2 regions of the Paraburkholderia sp. GW821-FHT02A12 genome follow, and region 2 is predicted to be linked to the other one. Evidence: riboswitches for the same ligand, from Rfam matches in the RefSeq annotation. Region 2 holds a riboswitch; the other holds the start of a gene.

Region 1 (7,723 bases), 2.8 Mb from region 2:
GCGATCTATCAGGCGGGCACGCCGCTGCTGCTCTATGAAACGCCGCGCGCGCAGCATATCGGCGACGTGCTGACGATTCGCCTCGCGGAATCGTATCGCGGCAACAATAGCTCGACCGCGGCGGCGAGCCGATCGAGCAGCATTACCGCCGACGCCGCCGATCATTCGAGCAACGCCGCCGCGCGGCTCGCGAAACTCTTCAATGTCGGCTCGGCCAACACCGACTTCAAAGGGCAGGGCAGTCTCACCGATGTCAGCGGCATGACCGGCACATTGGCGGTCACCGTGATCGGCACCATGTCTACCGGCAATCTGGTGGTGTCGGGCGAGAAGGTCATCTCGATGAGCGGCAACCGCGACCGCTTGCGCCTGTCCGGCATCGTCAATCCGAAGGATATCGAAGCGGGCAATTATGTCGCTTCGGGCAAGGTCGCGAACGCGCGCATCGAACAGGCCGGCGTGGGGATGGTGTCCGACGCAACGACGATGGGTTGGCTGCAGCGCATGTTCCTGAGCGTGCTGACGTTCTAGCGCCGACGCCTCGAATGCGAGGCGTACTTCGTTTCACGCTCAAACGCTACGCTAAGCGAGCGGCGGCGCGCTGCGTTCCGCCGCGCCGATTTCGCCGTCCGGCACGAATACATAGCCACGTCCCCACACGGTTTGCACATAGCGCGGCTCGGACGGATCGACTTCGATCAGCCGCCGCAAACGCCAGATCGACACGTCCAGGCTGCGATTGCGATGCAGCTCGCTATTGCCGTGCAGTTTCTCGAGCAACTGCGCGCGCGTCAGCACGGTCATCGCATGCGTGACGAACACCTTGAGCATGGCGAATTCGCTGGAACGCAGCGTGATGCGTTCGCCGTCGCGGCGCAACTCGCGCGCCGGGAAATTCACCTCGAAGCGGCCGAAGCGATACGGCGCACGATGCTCCGGCGCGCTCGGCGCAATCGCGCCGCGGCGGCGCAGCACCGTGCGGATCCGCGCGACCAGCTCGCTCGGCTCGAACGGCTTGCCGAGATAGTCGTCGGCGCCGAGTTCGAGGCCGATCACGCGGTCGATCACATCGGCGCGCGCGGTCAGCAGAATCACGGGAATATCGTCGCCGGCGACGCGCAGCGCGCGCAGCGCACTGATGCCGTCGAGCTCCGGCATCATGATGTCGAGCACGACCAGCGCCGGACGGTCGTCCTGCAATTTACGCTGCAGCGCCATACCGTGTTCGAGCACGGAAACCTTGAAACCGCGCCCTTGCAGATATCCGCTGACGAGCTCGCGTACGACGGGGTCGTCGTCGACGACCAGAATGGATTGGTTCATCCGGATCATCTTAGTGATCCGGGCGAGCGGCGCAAAGCGCGCAACGCTTTCGAATCCTTTCCCGTGTAAGAGAAAGCAAGCGGGCTGCTCAGCTTGCTTGCTCAGTTCACCTGCTCAGCTTATCTGCTCAGCTTACCTGCTCAATTCACCTGGGAAGTTTGAATGGTCTGCATCGGTTGCGGACTGAACGCGGTCTGATCGACCACCATCCGCTCGATCAAACCGTTGAGCTTGGTCGACGCGCTGGAGAAGCGATCGGTGTTGAGGCCGCCGGTCTGATAACGCGCGGTGACCAGAATGCGGCCGTGCTGGATCAGCGTCAGATCGATGATCGACAGGTACTGAATCGACTCGTCGCTGAACGAGCGGCGGCCGTAGTCGATCGCGGCGTTATAGACGAGCCGCGCTTCGCAGCCGGCCGGCGAGGTGCCCGGATTGTAGACGTCCGAACGAATGCCGCGCCGCTCGAGCGCGAGTTGCAGCGCCGGCACGAAATCGCCGACCGATACCGCCTGATTCACTTCGATGCAGACGTTATGCACTGACGCCGGCTGCCCGTTGACGAAGGTCGGCGACGAATAGTTCGCCGCGATCGCGTAGCCTGCCTGAATCACCGAACCGGTGGCATCGGCCGCCGAGATCAGCGTCCACGCGCAACCGTTCAGGCCGAAGGCGAGCAGGGCGGCGGCGGCAAGCCGGGCGCCAGGCCGCCGCAACATGGCCCATCCAGCCAGTGGGGCAGGCGTTGAAGCGAAAGCGCGCAAGCTCGGCGTGAAGGTCATGGCGCGGGGCGTCTCGCAACGGTGAACAAGGCGGCGGACAACGGCGATCGAACTCACGCTCAGCGCGTGACGCGCAGGCGCAATTCGTTTTGCCCTTGCACGCTGGCAGTGACGTTGACGCGCCGCTCGGCGGTGGTCACGATGAAATGCTGCCGCGTCGGCGTGTTGGCGTCGTGCACGACGTTCGGAAAGCAGGCGGCGATATCGGCGCCGAATTCTTCGAGCGGATCGTTGACGACGCCGTCGGCCTGCCAATGCGCGCGCCAGTGGCAATCGTACGAGTGGCTGTTCGCGCGGCAGTCGTCTGCGTTCGACAGCCACGGCAATTGCGCGGCGGGCTGCGTGTGCAATTGCTTGAAGTCGGGTGCGTCGACGATGTGTTTGAGCGCCGGGCAAACGTCTGCCGGCTCGCTCGGCTGGGAGGCTTGCGCAGCGTAAGCGGCGCTGGAGAGCAGCAGTGCTGCGCCGGGAGCGAGCGCGAGGCGCAGGATCAGAGGATGGGCGCGGCGATCGAATGACATGTGCGGGGAGTCCGGTAGCAGTGAATGGCGTGGCGGGCTGGACGTGGTTCGGCCCGCACGACAATCGTCGCTGCTACAGGGCATTTTCAAAGCGGGGAACAGCTCGCCCGCTTCGTAAATGCTTTCTAACTCTTCTCGCGTGTTTCCGGATCTTGCGGCGGGTTGCTTTGCGACATGCGATGGCCGCGCGCGTGGCCCGCGTTGGCGACCTGGGCGAGCCGTTGGCGCGCTTCGTTGTCGGCGCCGCGTGCATGCAGCATCAACGCCGTGCGCCGCGCGGCAATGCGTCGGGCCAGTGCCGCACCGATGCCCGAGCCGGCTCCGGTGATCAGCACGACGCGTTCGAATTCAGCGCCGCTCATGCCGCGACGGGTTCGTCAGAACGCTCGACGTCGAGCGTTTCCCCGTGGTAGGCCGCCAGCGATTCGCGATGCGCGACGCTGACGATCGCGGCCTTCGGCAGCCGCTCGGTGAACAGGTGATAAAGACGCGCTTCGTTTTCTGCGTCGAGCGCACTGGTCGCTTCGTCGAGGAACAGGTAGTCGGGCTTGTGCAGCAGCACGCGCGCAGCGGCCAAACGTTGTTGCTCGCCCGGCGACAGAATCCGCGTCCAGTGTCCCGATTCCTGCAAGCGGTCTGCGTACTCCGACAGATGACAGACGCGCAGCGCTTCACGGCATTCGTCGTCGGTATAGGTATCGGCAGGGGACGGGTAGGTGAGCGCCGCTTTCAGCGTGCCGATCGGCATGTAGCTGACTTGCGGGATGAACATCATGCGCGCGTTGACCGGCGCGTCGATCGAGCCGTCGCCGAACGGCCAGAGGCCCGCGAGCGCGCGCATCAGCGTGCTCTTGCCCGAGCCGGACGGACCGCGCACCAGCCAGCGCGAGCCCGGCTGAATCGCGATATCGCGAATGCGCGACAGCGGGTTGCCGTTCGGCAGCGCGAGTTTGAGGCCGTCGGTGGAGAGCTTGTCGTCGTCGACGAAATGCAGGTTGATGCCGCCATGCGCGGTAGCCGGCGACACTGATTCCTTCAGGCGCGGCGCGTGCACGACGCGCTTGAATTCACGCAACCGGTTCACGGTAGCGCGCCATTCGACCAGGGTGCCGTAACTGTTGATGAACCACGAAAACGAATCGCTGACGGTGCCAAATGCGCTCGAAATCTGCATCAGCACGCCGAACGTGAAGGCTCCCGCGAAGTAGCGCGGCGCGGCGACCACCAACGGAAAGATGATCGCGATCTGGCCATAGAAGCTCAGCACGAAGGTGAGCCGCTTGGTGTACTTCATCACCTGCCACCAGTTGCCGCGGATGCGGCCGAACAGCGTGTTCGCGTTCGTCTTCTCGGTTTCCATGCCGTTGTAGAAAGCGATCTGCTCGGCGTTTTCACGCAGACGGATCAGGCCGAAGCGGAAATCCGCCTCGACCTTCTGCGCCTGGTAATTGATCGACACGAGCGGATGGCCGACCTTCTGGATAATCAGCGAACCGGCCACCGCGTAGAGCGCCGCGGCCCACACCATGTAGCCCGGAATCTGAATCGGCATGCCGCCGAGCGAGACGGTCAGCGCGCCGGCCAGCGACCACAGGATCGTGATGAACGACACCAGCGTGACGACGGTGGACAGCAGATCGAGCGTCAGCGTCAGCGTGCTGGTGGCGAACGATTGCAGGTCGTCGCTGATCCGCTGGTCGGGGTTGTCGGCAAGACGGTCGCGTTCGATCCGGTAGAAGGCGCTGTCATGCAGCCATTCGTTCAGATAGCGCGTGGTCAGCCACTGGCGCCAGCGGAAGCCGAGCATCTGGCGCAGATAGCGGCCGTACACCGCGAGGATGATGAAGCCGAACGCGAGCCCCGAGAACACCATCAGCAGGTGCGGGAAATCGTGCACGTTCTTGGTTTGCAGCGCGTTGTAGAAGTCGGCGCTCCAGCGATTCAGGCGCACGTTGATCCACACGACGAGCAGATTCATCACGATGATCGCGACGAGCAGCCCCCACGCCGTTTTTCGTTCTTCGGAGACCCAGTAAGGCTTGATCAGGCTCCAGGCGGAGACTTTTTCGTCCGGCGGCAGCGCGGGGCTGGCAGAGGTATTCATTGTCATGAGCATCCTGATGGTAGTGCTGGCCCATTGCGGGCTGGCCCATCTCAGGCCGGCCCATGTGGAGCGGACCCGTATCGGGCTGACCCACGGCGGGTTTGCGGTGCATGCCCGGGCGTCGTGCTCGACGAACGCACGCCCGGGTGAGCGTTCGATTCTGGCTCGACCCCCTTAAGCGGAAATTAATTTCCGCCTTGGGGAGCCGCCTCGATGCCGCCTTCGCGCGGCCGACCAGGCAACTGATTGAGCTGCCATCTGAGCGGCCGACAGCGGCTGGCTGACCGCCTGACTGAGCGGTCTGCCAGGGCGTGCCGCCGACGCCAGGCTCCTGCGGCATCCGATCCCGGCATTGTGCCAGAGCGGCGTGTGCGGTCGTATTGATGAATCGATAGATGGTGCCGAATCAACCGCGGGCGATCGCACGTCCCGCTGGTTTGCGGGCGCTGAGCCTTTTATGGTCTAATGACCTTCGACGAAACAGGGGTGCTTCGCGCACGAGTTGCATGGATGTCCATGCAGCGGCGGCGAGGCTGAGAGAGACCCTTTGCACCCGATCCGGGTAATACCGGCGCGGGAAGTTTCCGGAAGCAGCCAGTCTTCCATTCCCCGCCGGGCGGCGTCCGTCATTGAGACGCGCGTGTTGTCCGGCCGGCCTTACCCGCCGGTTTCGTCCTGGGTACGTGCGCTTGTTGCCGTACGGAAAGGACTCGATGACCGCCTATTCTTCAGACATGAGTTTTGCTCTTCGCCACGCGAGCGTTTGCGTGCCGTTCTGCTTTAGCCTTGCTTGCCGTCGCTGTAATCGGGAGCGCGCACGATGAGCCGTCCTGCACAACCCGACTTCGCGGTACTCGGCGGCGGCCTGTGCGGGCGCCTCGTTGCGTGGCGCCTGGCCGGTGAGGGGCATCGCGTGGCGCTCTATGAGCGTGGCGACGCCACCGGTTCGCAGGCCGCCGCGTGGGTCGCCGCTGCGATGCTCGCGCCGCTTGCCGAGGCCGCCAGCGCCGAGTCGCTGATTACGCGGCTGGGCGCGAGTTCGCTCGAAACCTGGCCGCGCGTGCTGGCCGAGTTGCCCGAACCAGTTTTTTTCCAGCGCAACGGCACGCTGGTCGTATGGCATCACGCCGACCGCACCGAAGCGCCGTTGTTCGAACGCCGGGTGCGCGCGAATGCGCCCGCCGAGCTGCTCGACGGCGGCTTCGTGACGCTCGCCGGCGCACAGGTCGGCGCCGCTGAACCGGCGTTGGCGGGCCGCTTCAATCAGGGCTGGCTGCTGCCGCGCGAGGGGCAGCTGGATAACCGTCAGGTGTTATCCGCGTTGGCAGCGGGCCTCGCCGGGCGCGGCGTCGAAACGCACTGGAACACGCCCGTCGACGATCATGCGCTGCCGCCCGCGCGCGTCACGATCGATTGCCGCGGTCTTGGCGCGAAGGCGGTTCTGCCCACATTGCGCGGCATTCGCGGTGAAGTCGCGCGCGTGCATGCGCCCGGTATCAACCTGACGCGCCCGGTGCGCCTGCTGCATCCGCGCTATCCGCTCTATATCGCGCCGAAGCAGGACGATCTCTACGTGATCGGCGCGACCGAGGTGGAAGGCGAGGACATGTCGCCGGTCAGCGTGCGCTCGGCGCTCGAACTGCTGAGCGCGGCATTTTCCGTGCATCCCGGCTTCGGCGAGGCACGCATCCTCGAACTGAATTCGCAGTGCCGCCCGACTTTGCCGGACCACCGTCCGGCCTTGCTGTGGGACGGCGCGCAGACCTTGCGCGTGAACGGCCTGTACCGGCACGGCTACATGATCGTGCCCGAAGTCGCCGACGAAGCGGTGCGCTTCGCCGCGGCGCTGCTCGACGGCCGCATCGGCGATGCCGACGCCTTCGCCGACTGGCAACGCGCGGCGCGCTGGAGCGAGCTGTTTCAACTGGATTCCACGCGGGAGCCAGCATGAGCGTTGCGCGTTTTCTTGCACGCGCACGCGAGACCGCTGCCGCCATCGATTGAACCGTAATCGCACACCATGGACATTCATATCAACCAGAAGCCGTTGTCGCTGCCCGAAGGCGCGACCGTCGCCGATGCGCTCGCCGCGTACGGCGCGCGTCCGCCGTTCGCGGTCGCGCTGAACGGCGATTTCGTCGCGCGCACCCAGCATGTGGCGCGCGCGCTGCAGCCCGGCGACAAGCTCGATGTCGTGCAACCCGTGGCAGGCGGCTGAGCGCCGCCGCGCATGGCCGGAGACAAGGATTATGCAAATGACCTCCCCCCAGTCCGCCGACGCGCTCACGCTGTACGGCGAAACCTTCGCGAGCCGCGTGCTGCTCGGCACCTCGCGCTATCCGTCGCTGCAATCGCTGTCCGATTCGATCGACGCCGCGCACCCCGGCATGGTGACCGTCGCGCTGCGCCGGCAGATGAACGAGGGCGGCGCCGAAGCCGGCTTCTTCGATCTGCTCAAGCGCCACGGCGTGCCGCTGCTGCCGAATACGGCCGGCTGCCTGACCGTCGGCGAGGCGGTGACGACTGCGCACATGGCGCGCGAAATTTTCGAAACCGAGTGGATCAAGCTCGAACTGATCGGCGACGACTACACGTTGCAGCCCGATCCGGTCGGCCTGATCGAAGCGGCCGCGCAGCTCGTCAAGGACGGCTTCAAGGTCTTGCCGTATTGCACCGAGGATCTGGTGATCGGCCGCCGTCTGCTGGATGCGGGCTGCGAAGCGCTGATGCCGTGGGGCGCGCCGATCGGCACCGGCAAGGGCGTGATCAACCCGTACGGCCTGCGCGTGCTGCGCGAGCGGCTGCCGGATGTGCCGCTGATCGTCGACGCGGGGCTCGGCGTGCCGTCGCATGCCGCGCAGGTGATGGAGTGGGGTTTCGACGGTGTGCTGCTGAATACGGCGGTATCGCAGGCAACGCATCCTGACGCGATGGCGCGCGCCTTCGCACTGGGCGTCGAAGCGGGCCGCCAGGCCTTTCTGGCAGGGCCGATG
Region 2 (7,723 bases):
ACGATCAGCGACACCAGCGACGACAACACGTCGGTCAGGCTGTAGTTCACGTAGTTCGACGCGACGAACTGCGTCAGCGCGAAGCTCGCGCCCGACACCAGCAGCACCGGCCACACGCGCAGCATGTTGCGAAAGCCCGCATACATGCCGATCACGTAGAACGGCAGCAGGAGCGCGAAGAACGGCAACTGGCGGCCGACCATCTTGGCGAGCGAGTCGGCCGGCAGGTGCGTGACCGCGCCGAGCACCGTGATCGGCACCCCCAGCGCGCCGAACGCGACCGGCGCCGTGTTGAAGATCAGCGTGAAGGTGAGCGCCTCGAGCGTCGGAAAACCGAGCAGGATCAGCAGCGAACTGGTGATCGCGACCGGCGTGCCGAAGCCGGAGATGCCTTCGAGCAGCGCGCCGAACGAAAAGCCGACCACCACCAGCACGACGCGCCGGTCGTTCGGCAGGTTGTCGATCATCCACATGCGGAACGCCGCGAAGCGCCCCGAGCGCTGCGCGATGTTGTAGAGCAGGATCGCCGCGAACACGATCCACATGACCGGCCAGCAGGCGAACACCGCGCCCGCCACCACCGAATCGACCGCGAGCTTGACTGGGAACTGCCAGACGAAAATCGCCACAATCAAGCCGGCGATCAGGCCGGCGAGCGATGCTTGCCACGCCGGCCGGCGGGCCCAGCCGAGCAACAGCAGCACGACGATGATCGGCAATGCGGCGACGAGGAACGACGGCAGTAGCGAATTGCCGACGGGCGTGAGTAGTTGGTGAAACATCGCGTCTCCTTCGTTGTTATTCGAACTCGACGCGGGACTACGCACTACCGGGCGCGTCGCTCTGGTGTGACGGATGGGCGTCGGCGGCGCGTGTGAAATGCGCCGGGGCGCTTATTTAAACGGGTACTGCGTGCGGCAATCCCAAGCATAGAGCCCGGGCGCGGCGCGTCAAGAAGGGAAACTACCGGCGAAGCGCGCTTCAGTGATGGCGGCCGTGGCCACCCCACCAATAGCCGAAGCCGATCGACAGGGACGGCCCATACCAGCCGGGATAGCCGTAGTAAGCCGGATACACGGGCGGCGGATAGTAGGCGGGGTAGACCGGCGCGACGTAGACGGGTGGCGGTTGGGCGACCACGTAGGCCGGCGGCGCGTACTGCGAATCGGCTTGCGCCTGCTGTGCAGATTGAGCCTGTTGTTGTGCGGTCGAACCGTTGGGTCCAACCGGTACTTCGCGCTGAGCCGCATCGGCTGGCACGGTAGCGTAGTACGGGTAATAGGCCGGATAGTAGCCGTATGGGTAATAGCACCCGGACAGCGTGAGAATGGAAAGCGCGCCGGTCAGCGCAATTCCTGTTTGTGAAATGCGCGGTACGCCGCGGGGGAGCCGCTGGCTCATCGCGCTGAGGGTATTGATGACCCGGGACTTCATGACGCGCTCCTGTTTGCATCGGACGCCCTCATCCGGGTGTCATGCCATGAGCTTACGCCGCGGTCGCCCGCGCAGGATTGCAAAACCGTAACGGCTTATTTCACGTCATTGCACAGCGTGTTCAAAAGCGGTCGGCATCAAGCCGCGGTGCTTGAAGTGCCGCCGTTTCCGGTCGTTCGCGAGCCGCAGCTATGGGCGCGGCTCGCTTCGAGTCGCTTACTTGCCGACCTGATTGCCGATAATGCCGCCGGCTGCTGCGCCGCCGAGAGTCGATAGCGCATTGCCGCCGATCGCGGCACCGGCCACGCCGCCGACACCCGCGCCGATTGCGGTATCGCGTTGCCGCGTAGTCATGCCGTCACACGCCGAAAGACTCGCCACGACAGCGACGATCGCCGCGAACGTACCGATTTGTCGGATCGATTTCATGATGCCTACTCCAGTGGTCAGTGGTTATTCGGAACAGGACACGCTTGCGCCGTCCGTTTATTTGATCTTATCGCCGCAGCCGGTATCCAGATGTGTGCGCTTGTCAGCGGACTGTCGGTTTCGTAATCAAATGTTTCCGATGGAGCAGCATGCGGCGTGCCCGCTCGCGCAGAAACGCTGCAGAAACGCTGCAGCAACGCAAAAGCCCGCCAGGGGCGGGCTTCGACGCTGCAACGCAGTAGTTCCAGATCAGGTAGTTCAGGCGGCCCGGCAGCGGGCGCGCAAAACGCGCCCGCCCTACGAACCTTATTGCCGCTGATAAATCTCGGCGCCTTTCTTCATGAACTCGATCGACTTCACTTCCATGCCTTTCTTCAGCGCTTCGTCGTCGGAGACGCCTTGTTGCGCTGCGAATTCGCGCACGTCCTGGGTGATTTTCATCGAGCAGAAGTGCGGGCCGCACATCGAACAGAAGTGCGCGACCTTGGCCGAATCCTTCGGCAGCGTTTCGTCGTGGAATTCGCGTGCCTTGTCCGGATCGAGACCGAGGTTGAACTGGTCTTCCCAACGGAATTCGAAACGCGCCTTCGACAGCGCATTGTCACGCACCTGCGCGCCCGGATGGCCCTTCGCCAGGTCGGCCGCATGCGCGGCGAGCTTGTAGGTGATGATGCCGGTCTTCACGTCGTCCTTGTTCGGCAAGCCGAGGTGCTCCTTCGGCGTGACGTAGCAGAGCATGGCCGTGCCGAACCAGCCGATCATCGCCGCGCCGATGCCCGACGTGATGTGGTCGTAACCGGGGGCGATATCGGTGGTCAGCGGTCCCAGCGTGTAGAACGGCGCTTCGTCGCACCATTCCAGCTGCAGGTCCATGTTTTCCTTGATCAGTTGCATCGGCACGTGGCCAGGGCCTTCGATCATCGTCTGCACGTCGTGCTTCCATGCGATCTGCGTGAGTTCGCCGAGGGTCTTCAACTCGCCGAGTTGCGCTTCATCGTTCGCATCGTAGATCGAACCGGGGCGCAGGCCGTCGCCCAGCGAAAAGGCTACGTCATACGCCTTCATGATTTCGCAGATGTCTTCGAAGTGCTCGTACAGAAAGCTTTCCTTGTGATGCGCGAGACACCACTTCGCCATGATCGAGCCGCCGCGCGAGACGATGCCGGTCATGCGCTTCGCGGTCAGCGGCACGTATTGCAGACGCACGCCCGCGTGGATCGTGAAGTAGTCGACGCCTTGTTCGGCCTGTTCGATCAGCGTGTCGCGGAAGATTTCCCACGTCAGGTCTTCCGCCTTGCCGTTGACCTTTTCCAGCGCCTGATAGATCGGCACCGTGCCGATCGGCACCGGTGAATTGCGGATGATCCACTCGCGCGTTTCGTGGATGTGCTTGCCGGTGGACAGATCCATCACCGTGTCGCCGCCCCAGCGGATCGCCCACGTCATCTTGTCGACTTCTTCGCCGATCGACGACGTCACCGCCGAGTTGCCGATGTTCGCATTCACCTTCACGAGGAAGTTGCGGCCGATGATCATCGGCTCGCTTTCCGGGTGGTTGATGTTGTTCGGGATGATCGCGCGGCCGCGGGCCACTTCTTCACGCACGAATTCCGGCGTGATTTCCGTGAGGCCGTTCGGACCGAACGCGCTTGCGCCGAACGCCTGGCCCGGATGCTGACGGCCCATCATCGCTGCGAGTTTTTCGCCGTTCGGACCGCTCGTACGCAGGCTTTCCAGATATGCGGCGCGCTGCTGATTCTCGCGAATCGCGATGTATTCCATTTCCGGCGTGATGATGCCTTTCCTCGCGTAGTGCATCTGCGAGACGTTCTTGCCGGCGACGGCGCGGCGCGGCGTGCGGTGCAAGCCCTGGAAGCGCAGTTCGGCGGTGGCCGGATCGGCGGCGCGTTCGCGGCCGTACTGGCTCGTGAGGCCGTCGAGGGCTTCAGTGTCGCCGCGTTCTTCGATCCAGCGTTGACGCAGCGCCGGCAGACCCGCGCGGATGTCGATCTTCGCGTCCGGATCCGAGTAGGGGCCCGACGTGTCGTAGACGAAGACCGGCGGATTCTGCTCGCCGCCGAAGCTATCCGGCGTATCGGCCTGGGAGATTTCGCGCATCGGCACGCGGATATCGAGTCGCGAGCCGGTCACGTAGACCTTGCGGGAATTCGGCAGCGGGGCGACAGCGGCGGCATCGACGTGGGCGTCGGCGGAAAGGAACTTCGGATTGGCGTTCATGCATATCTCCTGTGTCGACCAGAGTTGACGCTTTAGCGTCTTACTCTGGTCCCATGCAATTCGTTGCGGTCGACCGGAGTTGACGCTTTAGCGTCTTACTCTGGTCCCATGCAATTCGTTGCGGTCGACCGGAGTTGACGCTTTAGCGTCTTACTCTGGTCCCATGCAAAGCAATGTGGGGCCGCTAAGCAGGAGACGAGATGAATGTCGTCGGAATTCGCGAGAGATGAAACAGTAGAGCTGGGTGCGAACTCCGTACGCTTCCCTGCGCTGGCATTATCCAGATCAGGTTCAAAGGGTATTTCTCACCCACGCAACACGGACCTCCAACCTCCGTGCGACGCAGGACCCCCGCGTTAGCAGCGCACACGATACACCGGCCGGACGCTGCTTGGCAACCCGTCTAGAAATTTTGGATGGCGGATATAACGCCGCTCAGCCGTGCACTATTCTTAAGTTGATTGGGTCGTCAGACATGATGCGGTGCAACAGCGGCGCGCCGCGAAAGCGCGTTCGGGTTCGCGCCGGTTGGTTGACGCGGGTTGATTGATTTACCGCGTGAAATCGTCGGCGGCTTCGGGCTGAAACAGAATCTTTTCGAGCTTCAGCACTTTTTCCGTGCCGCTTGGCGGCGTGAAGCGGATGCGATCGCCGCGTTTGGCGCCGAGCAAGGCGAGGCCGGCCGGTGAAAACACGTTCAGGCGGCCATGCGCGAAGTCCGCGTCGGGCGGGTAGACGACCGTCCAGGTCATGTGCTCGCCGCTGGTTTCGTCGACTAGCGTGGCTTGTGAATTCATCGTGACGACGTTCGCCGGAATGTCGCGTGACTCGACGATGACGGCGCGTTCCAGCACGTCGCCGAGCATGTCGTGCAACCTGGCGTCGGCGCCGGGTGCGGCGGCGTGCTTTTCAAGACGGGCGACGTCGAGTTCGGTCAGGTAACAGGTTTTGGTCTTTTTCATGACGGGTTCTCCAATTCGATCTGCATGTAAGGGGACAGCGTGCGGATGAGATCGGCCCGGAGCCCGGCGACGTGGCTCCGGCGAAGGGGCGCAGCGTTCAGATCGGGCGCCGGGCGGCGAGAAGCGGGAGCGTTCGGGTCGGCTGGCCGGCGCGCTGCGGCGATACGTTCGCGCGTGCGCAACCGGTCGCGCGGCGGGGGCGCAAGCGGGTGAAGGCACGGTAGATCGGAAAACGCATCGGAATAGCCGGCAGATAAAGGGAGGTTCGGATGAGCGCCGGATGTAGGCGAAAACGGCGCGATCGAAAGGTGAATGTTAGCACGGGCGGGACGCCTCTTTATTCGATGCCGGGCGCGGGTGGCGCGGTGGAGGGTTTTTCGCTGCGATGGGTTTAAGGGCGTTGCGGCCCGTGCCGTTATCCCGTTGGTAGGCGAGAGGTCGCTGTCCGGTGGCGCCGGGCGACCCTTGGGGCGCTGGCGGCGCATTGACAGCGCGATGCGATTTGAGACGGCGTAAGGAGAAGTGCTGATGAAAACGAGAACAGGGCGATTCGGAGCGCTGACCGTGGTGGCCGTGATGGCGACAATGTCTGCTGCGCCGACTATGGCGACGGCTTCAAGTGGCGGGACGATCACTTTCTCCGGAGCGATTGTGGCGCCGCAGTTCGAGATTTCGGCGGCGTCGGCTGCGGGGGCGAGTGTCGGGGCGACTGGCGCGCAGCTCGCGCGGGTGGCTTCTTCAGCGGGGACGGTGACTTTCAATGCACCGTCGGGGGTGGCGTCGGGTGCTGAGGTTGCCTTGCAGGTGAACGGCGGCGCGACGGCGCGTGATGATGCGGTTGCTACGCGGTTTGTCGACGGCTCCGGGCGTGTTTTTGCCGCTGCGCGGGATGGGCATTATCGCGTGGGCCGCGATGGGGGGGTGTTGTCGTTGTCGCTATCTGCGAAGCAGAGGGCGGTGGTGGCCGAGGAGACGCGGGTGACGGTGATTGTTAGTTACGATTGATTTTCTTTTTTTGCCTGCGCGGGGCTTTCTGGTTGTGTTTTTTCCTACGGCAGTGCCTTTCGTTGTTCTGACTTCTTTGGCCTTTCCTTGATTTGATATTGGTCTATTAGCTTTCCCCCTGTGCGGGGGAGCACCTACTTTTCTTTGCCGGCCGCAAAGAAAAGTAGGCAAAAGAAAGCGGCTTCACACCGCAGGTACTAAGCGGGCACCACTGCCATCAACGGGGAGTGGAGGCCACCTGATCTGTGCCAGTGCACCTTCACGCCCCGGTGACAAGGCAGTCATCCGCCCCTTCTCGCGCTGCGCGCTCGCCGGAAAGGTACTTCATCCAACCACCCACTACGTTTGGCGCCTGCGCTTTGCGCAGGGCGTAGCTCGCCATTTCACGCGTGCGCGCCGCGCCGTTACGCCCAGGTTCTGCTCGGTAATCCAGATCTGCACCTCGCCGAGGCGAAGCCGATGGCCCCTGCTCGCGCAAAACGAAGCGGGAGGTTTGGGATGGACCTTGCCGGCGAGCGCGCAGCGCGAGAAGGGGTGGATGACGGCCTTGTCACTGGCGGTAACCAACCACGGTGTGGTCCGGCAGGTTTCCACTACCGGTGGTTGACCGAGGTGCCCGCTTCAGAATTGGCGGTTTGAGCCGCTTTCTTTTGCCTACTTTTCTTTGCGGCGGCAAAGAAAAGTAGGTGCTCCCCCGCACAGGGGGAAAGCTAATAAACCAATACCAAATCAAGGAAAGGCCAAAGAAGTCAGAACAAGGAAAGACCAACGCCGTAGGCAGACAGACATAAGAAGCGCCGCGCAGGCAAAAAATCAAGGAAGACCAACGCCGTAGGCAAACAGACATAAGAAGCGCCGCGCAGGCAAAAAATCAAGGAAAGACCAACGCCGTAGGCAAACAGCCATAAGAAGCGCCGCGCAGGCAAAAATCAAGAAAAGACCACCGCCGCAGGCACACAGAACAATGCCGCCGCCAAAGGCAAAAAAACAACCAAAGACCAGCCCCGTAGGCGAACAAAAATGAGCGCCGCGCAGGCAAACAAAACAAACCACCACAGGCGCACAATGACCAACACCAGCCAAGAAAAAAAGCAAAACCCCCACGCGGAGCGTGCAAAAAAACCAAAAAATATTTCCAACCGGTTGTCATAACCGGCCCCCACCTTCGACAAACGTGCAAATCCAGATGGAGCACGCCATGCAAACTGCACTGACCCGCCGAGCCAACCGGCCCTTTACGCGAGTAATCGCGTTCACCATCGCGTTGGCCACGCTGGCCACCAGCGGCCTGGCAACAGCGGCCACCGCCATGTGCACGTCCCACAGCCCATCTCACCGCGTAGCGCTAGTGGAGCTCTACAGCAGCGAAGGCTGCAACAGCTGCCCTCCAGCCGACAGCTGGCTGAGTCAGTGGAAAAACAGCGGCGCCACCCAAAGCATCGTGCCATTGGCACTACACGTCGACTATTGGAACAGCCTGGGCTGGAGCGACCGCTTCTCGCAGCATCGTTTCACCGAACGTCAGCAAACCCTGGCCGGCGGCCACACAATCTACACGCCCGAAATCTTCATATCAGGCCGCGAGCTGCGCAGCTGGTCGCAGCACGACAGCTTCGCGAGCCGCGTCGGCAAACTCGTAGCCGAACCGGCACAAG

Evidence for each region. A riboswitch is a leader RNA that binds a small molecule or an ion and turns the genes downstream of it on or off. The one in region 2 is predicted to bind thiamine pyrophosphate.
Region 1: linked by a shared signal. The riboswitch ahead of AC07WT_RS19320 (FAD-dependent oxidoreductase) and the one ahead of thiC (phosphomethylpyrimidine synthase ThiC) in region 2 are both predicted to bind thiamine pyrophosphate.

Annotation. Positions count from the first base shown of each region.
Region 1 covers NZ_JBWKWA010000001.1:4,188,863-4,196,585, reverse strand. The annotation lists gene AC07WT_RS19350 (flagellar basal body L-ring protein FlgH) at 1-531, shown strand, start outside; gene AC07WT_RS19345 (response regulator) at 583-1,323, opposite strand; gene AC07WT_RS19340 (hypothetical protein) at 1,464-2,105, opposite strand; gene AC07WT_RS19335 (hypothetical protein) at 2,165-2,626, opposite strand; partial or broken gene AC07WT_RS19330 (SDR family NAD(P)-dependent oxidoreductase) at 2,809-2,988, opposite strand; gene AC07WT_RS19325 (ABC transporter ATP-binding protein/permease) at 2,985-4,736, opposite strand; TPP riboswitch at 5,203-5,327, shown strand; gene AC07WT_RS19320 (FAD-dependent oxidoreductase) at 5,551-6,681, shown strand; gene thiS (sulfur carrier protein ThiS) at 6,751-6,948, shown strand; gene AC07WT_RS19310 (thiazole synthase) at 6,986-7,723, shown strand, end outside.
Region 2 covers NZ_JBWKWA010000001.1:1,363,335-1,371,057, forward strand. The annotation lists gene AC07WT_RS06025 (L-lactate permease) at 1-782, opposite strand, end outside; gene AC07WT_RS06030 (hypothetical protein) at 982-1,434, opposite strand; gene AC07WT_RS06035 (YMGG-like glycine zipper-containing protein) at 1,651-1,863, opposite strand; gene thiC (phosphomethylpyrimidine synthase ThiC) at 2,170-4,101, opposite strand; TPP riboswitch at 4,346-4,464, opposite strand; gene AC07WT_RS06045 (GreA/GreB family elongation factor) at 4,653-5,063, opposite strand; gene AC07WT_RS06050 (hypothetical protein) at 5,592-6,068, shown strand; gene AC07WT_RS06055 (hypothetical protein) at 6,998-7,240, opposite strand; gene AC07WT_RS06060 (DUF1223 domain-containing protein) at 7,267-7,723, shown strand, end outside.